Regions from separate parts of the Massilia sp. CCM 8734 genome, predicted to be linked through region 1. Evidence: predicted binding sites of a transcription regulator. Region 1 holds the regulator's gene; the other holds the start of a gene.
What was found. The regulator FliA, encoded in region 1, starts transcription of late flagellar genes. The targets are predictions, from matches to a motif close to CTAAAGTTTNNNNNNNNNNNGCCGNTA.
Positions count from the first base shown of each region.

Region 2: the regulator FliA is predicted to act here: its motif matches at 1,713-1,739, upstream of F2P46_RS26480 (flagellin).

Region 1 covers NZ_WHJI01000043.1:34,917-38,923, reverse strand. Annotated here, with positions in the region: gene motD (flagellar motor protein MotD) at 1-377, opposite strand, end outside; gene F2P46_RS29090 (flagellar motor protein) at 380-1,126, opposite strand; gene F2P46_RS29085 (RNA polymerase sigma factor FliA) at 1,108-1,839, opposite strand; gene F2P46_RS29080 (MinD/ParA family protein) at 1,855-2,682, opposite strand; gene flhF (flagellar biosynthesis protein FlhF) at 2,675-4,003, opposite strand.
Region 2 covers NZ_WHJI01000036.1:31,658-35,664, reverse strand. Annotated here, with positions in the region: gene F2P46_RS26485 (flagellin) at 5-1,447, shown strand; gene F2P46_RS26480 (flagellin) at 1,842-3,287, shown strand; gene F2P46_RS26475 (flagellar protein FlaG) at 3,359-3,730, shown strand; gene fliD (flagellar filament capping protein FliD) at 3,864-4,007, shown strand, end outside.

The sequences.
Region 1 (4,007 bases):
CTCACCCCGCGGCTGTTCTGCGTCACGCGCACCTTGCCTTCGCGCACCAGCGGCGCCAGGGTCGAGGTCAGCTTTTGCGCGAGCTTGGTCAGGCGTTCCTTTTCGCGCCGCATGGCTTCCTCGCGCCGTTTGATCAGCGGGTCGGGCAGCACGATCAGCTGCGGCACGTTGCTGCTGGCGACACTGGCCGTCTTCTGGTCCTTGCCGCCGAAGGCGTCGCCCAGCGAGACCGAAAACACCTTGTATTTTCCCTCGTTGACGACCGAAATGGCATACATGACCACAAAAAACGCGAACAGCAAGGTGATGAAATCGGCGTACGAAATGAGCCAGCGTTCGTGATTTTCGTGCTCGGCTTCGTACTTTTTGCGCGCCATGGTCAGGGCCGCGAGAGCAGGCAGGTGACCCGTTCTTCGATCACGCGCGAATGGTCGCCGCTGGCGATATCGTGAAAGACATCGGTGAGGATTTCGTACTGGGTCACCCGTTCGGCGACGATGGTCTTGAGTTTGTTGGCGATCGGGTAGAAAAACATATTGGCCAGCCCGACCCCGTACACGGTCGAGACGAAAGCGACCGCAATCCCGCTGCCGAGCTTACCCGGATCGCTCAGGTTTTCCATCACGTGGATCAGCCCCAGCACCGCGCCCAGGATGCCGATGGTGGGCGAGTAGCCGGCCGCCGCCTCCCAGATCTTGACGGCCTGGCGTTCGCCGAATTCGTAGGCCGTCACTTCCATCTCCATCAGGCTGCGCAGCTTGTCGGGGGCGATGCCGTCGACCACCAGGCGCAAGCCCTTCTGCACGAATTTATCTTTGTTGACCGCCATGTATTTTTCCAGCGACAGCAGGCCGTCGCGGCGCGCATGCAAGCCCCACACGGCGATCTCGCGCGCCAGGGCTGCGCGCTGGCTCGGCGGCGGCGAGAACACCCAGCGCAGCATGCGCACGCCGCGCATGAAGGTCGGCGCTTCGCTTTGCAGCAGCACGGCGCCGACGGTGCCGATGACGACGATGGCAAACGCCGCCGGCTGCACCAGCGACGACAGCTTGCCGCCTTCCAGCGCCTGGCCGACCAGCAGGCCGGCCAGGGCCAGGAAAATTCCCGCTACGCTGGCCCGGTCCACGCCTGCTCCTTCAAGGACGAGCGCAGGCGCGCGACCGCCTGGGTGTGCAGCTGCGACACGCGCGATTCCGATACACCCATGACGGCCCCGATCTCTTTGAGGTTCAGTTCTTCTTCGTAGTACAGGCCCATGAGGATTTTTTCGCGCGGCGGCAAGCCGTCGATGGCGTCGATGACGGCCTGGCGGAAATCGCCGTCGAGCAGGCTGCGCAGCGGATCGGCGTCGTCCACCGCATAGCGGTCGAGGAAGCTGTCGTTGCCGCCCTCGTTATCGTGGAAATCTTCGTAGTACACCAGCTGGTGGCCGCCGCCGTCGGTGAGCATGTCCTGGTAGTCTGCCAGCGAGAGTTTCAAGCTCTTGGCCACTTCCGACTCGGTGGGCGGGTGGCCTAGCTTTTGCTGCAAGGTGCTCATCGCCGTTTCGATCTTGCGCATGTTCTGGCGCATCGAGCGCGGCAGCCAGTCGCTGCTGCGCAGTTCATCGAGCATGGCGCCGCGGATGCGCAGCACGGCGTAGGTTTCGAATTGGGCGCCGTGGGTTTCCTCATAGCGGCTGATGGCGTCGAGCAGGCCGATCATGCCGGCCTGGACCAGGTCGTCGACTTCCACGCTGGGCGGCAGCTTGGCCTTCATGTGGTGGGCGAGCCGCTTCACCAAGGGCATATGCTCGGTCAGTAAATGGTTCTTGTCCGCTTTCCCTTTGACGGTATACATAGATCTCAGTATGTTTTAAGAACCAAAATGGGAAGTCCCCCCTGTGTGCCCGAGCTGCGGCATGGCCGACAGGGCAAAGCGCCCCGCCAGCTGGCGAAATGCAACCGAGGCTCCCGCCAGCGGGAACGCATCGACCACGGCCCGGCCCAAGCGCGCGGCCCGGTGCAGGTATTCGTCCGCCGGGACCGAGCCCATCGACGTGAGCTGTACGGCAAGGTAACGACTTGCCGCAGATGACATATTATCGTATACCACCTTCGCTTCCGCTTCGGATGCGCCCGTGACCAGAATTCCGAACGGACGGCGTCCCAACTGTTGCGAAAGTCGCTTGATGAGGGAGTAGGCGGCGGTGATCGAGGCGGCGCTGGTGGAGACCTGGACCACGATCTCGGCGCTGTCCATGATGGGCACCGGAAAAGTGTCGTCGTCGCCGAATTCGCCGTCGACGATGACGATGCCGGTCTGCTTGACCAGCACGTCGAAGGTCTTGGCCAGGCGGCGCGCTTCGTCCGGGCCGCCGCGCGCGCGCGCCATGCTGACCACGCCGAAGCCTTGCGGCACCTGGTGGATGATCTGGTTCAGCGCGCACTGCTGGCGCGCCACCTGCAACAGGCTGGCGCGGTCGGCCACGCCGAGGCGCTGGGCCACGCCGTATTCGCGGTCGCAGGCGTCGACGATGAGCACGTCGTTGCCGGCGCGCGCCAGGGACGCGCCCAGGTTGACCAGCATGGCGCCCTTGTCGTCTTGCGGCGTGGCGGAAAGAAAGGTGACGATGCGTGGCTTGGGGCCGGCCAGCATCCGGCGCAGGCCTTCGGCCTGGTCGAAATCGAAATGATTAGCCAAGGGACACCTCGCGCAGGCTGCGGTCGTTGCGGGCGTTGCTGGTGTTAGCCATCAGCAGCGGCAGTTCGGCATCCGAAAACTGGGTGGCGGCGGCGTCGCGCTTGAGGCGGAAGGCGCGGTCGACCAGCATGTTGCGGTCGGCCAGGTGCAGGTCTTCCGGCACGCGCTGGCCGTTCGAGACATAGAACAGGTTCAGTTTCTGGCGGATCACGACATCGAGCACGTTGCCGATCGAAGCGGCTTCGTCGAGTTTGGTCATGATGGCCCCGGCCAGGCCGCTGCCCTGGTAGGCGCGCACCACTTCATTGAGGGTTTCGTTGGTCGAGGTCGAGTTCAGGCACAGCAGGCGCTTGACGTCAGCGCCGGTCTCGGACAGCATCGCCACCTGTTCGGCCACGTTCTGGTCGCGCTGGGAGACGCCGACGGTGTCGATCAGCACGGTGTGCTTGTTGCGCAATTCCTTGAGGGCGATGCGCAGGTCCGATTCATCCTTGACCGAGTGCACCATCACGCCGAGGATCTTGCCGTAGATGCGCAATTGTTCGTGACCGCCGATACGATAGGCGTCGGTAGTGATCAGGGCCAGTTTTTCCGGGCCGTGGCGCATCACGCAGCGCGCGGCCAGCTTGGCGGTGCTGGTGGTCTTGCCGACGCCGGTCGGGCCGACCAGGGCGAACACGCCGCCCTTTTCCAGGATTTCATCTTCGTTCGAGATGGTGGTCAGGTTGCGCGAGAGGACGGTTTTGATCCAGCGCAGGCTCTCGGCGGCGTCTTTCCCGGCCGGCAGTTTTTCGATCAGATAGCGCGACAGGCTGGCCGAGAAACCGGCGGCCAGCATCTCGCGCAGCACCCCGGCTTTTTGCGGTTCGCGCTGCTGGGTGGTGCCCCAGGCGATCTCGGCCAGTTGGCTTTCCATCAAGCCACGCATGGCGCGGATTTCATTCATCATGCCCGACATTTCGGCCGCAGCGCTGTCCTTGGCCTGATTCATGGCTTGCATCATCATGGACGACATTTGCGAGGCCATCATCGACATGTCGAACGATTCGGGCTGGACGGCGTAGGCCGGGGCCGGGGTCGGCGCGACGCGGCGGTTGGCGTAGGTTTCCGGCGGGATCGACAGGGATGGGCGCGGCTGGGCCATTTCGGACTCCGGGGCCGGCGAGGAAATCGAAGCGACGTCATCGCTGGCGAGGGCGAGGATTTCGACCACGCCATCGACGGGACGGTTGGACAGGATGACGGCGTCGGGTCCGAGCGCTTCGCGTACTTTACGCAGTGCGTCGCGTGATGTTGCAGCCGTAAATTTTTTGACATTCATCGCC
Region 2 (4,007 bases), on a different contig from region 1:
TACCATGAGCGTAATCAACACCAACGTCGCATCGCTGAATGCACAACGCAACCTGAGCACTTCGGCTTCCGCACTGTCGACCTCGCTGCAGCGCCTTTCTTCCGGCCTGCGTATTAACAGCGCCAAAGACGATGCCGCCGGCCTGGCCATTTCGGAACGCTTCACGTCCCAGATCCGCGGCCTGGATCAGGCTAAGCGCAATGCCAACGATGGCGTGTCGATGTTGCAAACGGCTGAGGGTTCCCTGCAATCGACGGGCAACATTCTGCAGCGTGTACGTGAACTGGCTGTGCAGTCCTCGAATGCAACGAACTCCGCTGGTGACCGCAAAGCGATCCAGGCTGAGGTTGGCCAACTGCTGTCGGAAGCCGACCGTATTGCCCAGACCTCGGAATTCAACGGCCTGAAACTGCTCGACGGCAGCTTCGGTACCGCCACCTTCCAGGTCGGCGCAAATGCCGGCCAGACCATCCAGGCTACCACCGCTAACTTCCGTACCAATAACTACGGTAACAACGAAGCATCGACGGCGGCCCCGACGACCCTGGCCACCACCGGCACCGCCTACACCGGCGGCAGCTTTGCCCTGCAAGGCCTGGCCACGACCAACATCGCTGTCACCACCTCCGATACCGCGCAGTCGCTGGCATCGACCATCAACGGCGCCACCGCCACCACCGGCGTGACCGCCCAGGCCAAGACGGAAGAAGCGATCACCCTGGCTGCAAACGGCGTGTATTCGCTGGCTGTCACCTCAGACAACAGCACTGCCGCCAACGTGACGTTCACCGTCGGCGCAGCGACCAATGCATCCGGCCTGGCATCGGCAGTGAGCGCCTTTAACGATGTGTCGTCCAAAACCGGCGTCACCGCCAAGCTGAACGATACCAACAGCGGCCTGATTCTGACCAATGCTGCTGGTAACAACATTACCCTGGCCAACAATAGTGCAGCAGCAACGGTCACGGCAGCGGCAATCGACTCGGCCGGCACCGTGGGCACCACCGCCAGCGTTGTCACCGGCGCTACCTCGACCTCGATGGGTTATGTGTCGATGAACTCGGACAAGGGTTTCTCGGTCGGCAGCAGCGGTTCGAATGCGATTGCCGGCAGTACCGCCGCTTCGCTCAATACCGTCTCCGGTATCGACGTCTCGACCGCCAAGGGTGCATCGCAAGCCCTGAAAGTGCTGGACTCGGCCCTGGCCAACGTCAACAGCCAGCGCGCTTCCTTCGGTGCTCTGCAGTCGCGCTTCGAAACCGCTGTCAGCAACCTGCAGTCCACGTCCGAAAACCTGTCTGCTTCGCGCAGCCGGATTCAGGATACCGACTTCGCTTCGGAAACAGCCAAACTGACGCGCGGCCAGATCCTCCAGCAGGCAGGTACCGCGATGTTGGCCCAGGCTAACTCGCTGCCGAACGGCGTGTTGTCCCTGCTGCGCGGTTAATCGACCAGCTAGCAAGCTCCTTGCTTCCCCGGCCGGCCCCTGGCTGGCTGGGGAATTTCATCTCAGCAGTACGTTGTGGCAGTAAATTCCTTGTAGTACATGCAATCCCGCCGAGGCGCAATGCCCGGTTATTCACTCCCTGGCCTCGTTCATGCGCCGCCAAATAGTTTTTTATTGCCCTCAAGTTCAGGAAAACGCTGTCGTCTAGCGCCGTGCCTTGTCACGCCTTGAGGCCCAAAACAAAAAATATACACCCAAAATCCCCCTAAACTTTCCAGGTCGCAATCCGTTACATATAAGGACTGCGGTGTGATTGTCCCGGCAGAAAAGGGGCAGACCAAGGCAAACGGCACGGAGCCAACATGAATATATAGTAATTGCAAGGAGCACTACCATGAGCGTCATCAACACCAACATCTCGTCCCTGAACGCACAACGCAACCTGAGCACTTCCGGCTCCGCCCTGGCGACTTCGCTGCAGCGCCTGTCCTCCGGTTTGCGTATCAACAGTGCCAAGGACGATGCTGCAGGCCTGGCCATTTCGGAACGTTTCACGTCGCAAATCCGCGGCCTGGACCAAGCCAAGCGCAATGCCAACGATGGTGTGTCGATGCTGCAAACGGCCGAAGGGTCCCTGCAATCGACCGGTAACATCCTGCAGCGTGTACGTGAACTGGCAGTCCAGTCGTCCAACGCCACCAACTCCGCCGGCGACCGTAAAGCGATCCAGGCCGAAGTGGGCCAGCTGCTGTCGGAAGCGGACCGGATCGCCCAGACCTCCGAATTCAACGGCTTGAAACTGCTCGACGGCAGCTTCGGCACCGCCACCTTCCAGGTCGGCGCCAACGCCGGCCAGACCATTCAAGCGACCACCGCAAACTTCCGTACCAATAACTACGGCAACAATGAAGTGTCGACCACGGCGCCGGCCACCCTGGCCACCACCGGCACCGCCTACAGCGTCGGCAGCTTCGCCCTGCAAGGCCTGGCCACCTCGAGCATCGCCGTCGCCGCCACAGACACCGCCCAAACGCTGGCATCGACCATTAACGGCGCTTCCGCCACCACCGGCGTGACCGCCTCGGCCAAGACCGAAGAAGCGATCACCCTGGCCCCGGCCGGCGTGTATTCGCTGGCCGTCACGTCCGACAATACCGGCACCCCGGCCAACGTCACCTTTACCGTCGGCGCCGCCCTCAACGCCTCCGGCCTGGCATCGGCGGTCAGCGCCTTTAACGATGTGTCGTCCAAGACCGGCGTCACCGCCAAGTTGAACGATACCAACAATGGCCTGATCCTGACCAACGCCGCCGGCAATAACATTACCCTGGCCAACAACAGCGCCTCGGCATCAGTTACCGCCGCCTCGATCAACGCCGCCGGCACCGTGGGCACCACCGCCAGCGTTATCACCGGCGCCACCTCGACCTCGATGGGTTATGTGTCGATGAACTCGGACAAGGGTTTCTCGATCGGCAGCAGCGGTTCGAACGCGGTCGGCACCGGTGTCGCCGCCACGCTCAACACGGTTTCCGGTATCGACGTCTCGACCGCCAAGGGCTCGGCCGACGCGCTCAAGATCCTCGACTCGGCCCTGGCCAACGTCAACAGCCAGCGCGCTTCCTTCGGCGCCCTGCAGTCGCGCTTCGAAACCGCGGTGAGCAACCTGCAATCGACCTCGGAAAACCTGTCCGCCTCGCGCAGCCGGATCCAGGATACGGATTTTGCTTCGGAAACCGCGAAACTGACCCGCGGCCAGATTCTGCAACAGGCGGGGACTGCGATGTTGGCTCAGGCCAACTCCCTGCCGAACGGTGTGTTGTCCTTGCTGCGCGGCTAACCAGCCCCGCTTCGCTGCACTCCCCGGCCGCTTTTTGCGCGCCGGGGAATTTTCGTTAAAGGAATACGGTCATGGAACTTCGCCCACTAGAGAACACGCCGGCCGCTCCATTGCCGCGCCCGGCCGCGTCCGGCGAGAGCGGCGCCGCCGCCGGCCTCAAGACGGCGCCAAGCGCCGCGACGGGCAAGACCGAACCGGCCAAAGAGGCGGCCGAGCCCGACCCGGCCGAAGTGAGCAAGGTGGTCGACCGGATCAATGTGGCGATGCAGGCGATGTCGCGCAATATCGAGTTTTCGATCGATGCCGACAGCAAGCGCACGGTGGTCAAGATCATCGACCAGACCACCAAGGAAGTGATCCGCCAGATGCCCAGCGCGGAGGCGCTCGAAATCGGCAAGGCGCTGGAAAAAGTCCAGGGTTTGCTGATCAGCCAGGTTGCTTGAGGGAATTGGCGAAAAAGCCCGTGAATCGTGCGCAATCCGGGCATAAACCGAACAAGCACCGGATTACCCCTCTAAAGTATGGATAGAAGATGCCGTTAACTTAGTATATTCATGCTTTTACCAGGAGGCGTTCGTGGCCATTTCATCCGTCAGTTCAGGCGGCTCTATCGACGTCAACGACATCGTCAATAAATTGATGATGGCGGAGAGCCGGCCTTTCGTCGCCATGCAGGACAAGGAAAAGGCGTACACCGCCAAGCTGGCGGCCTACGGCACG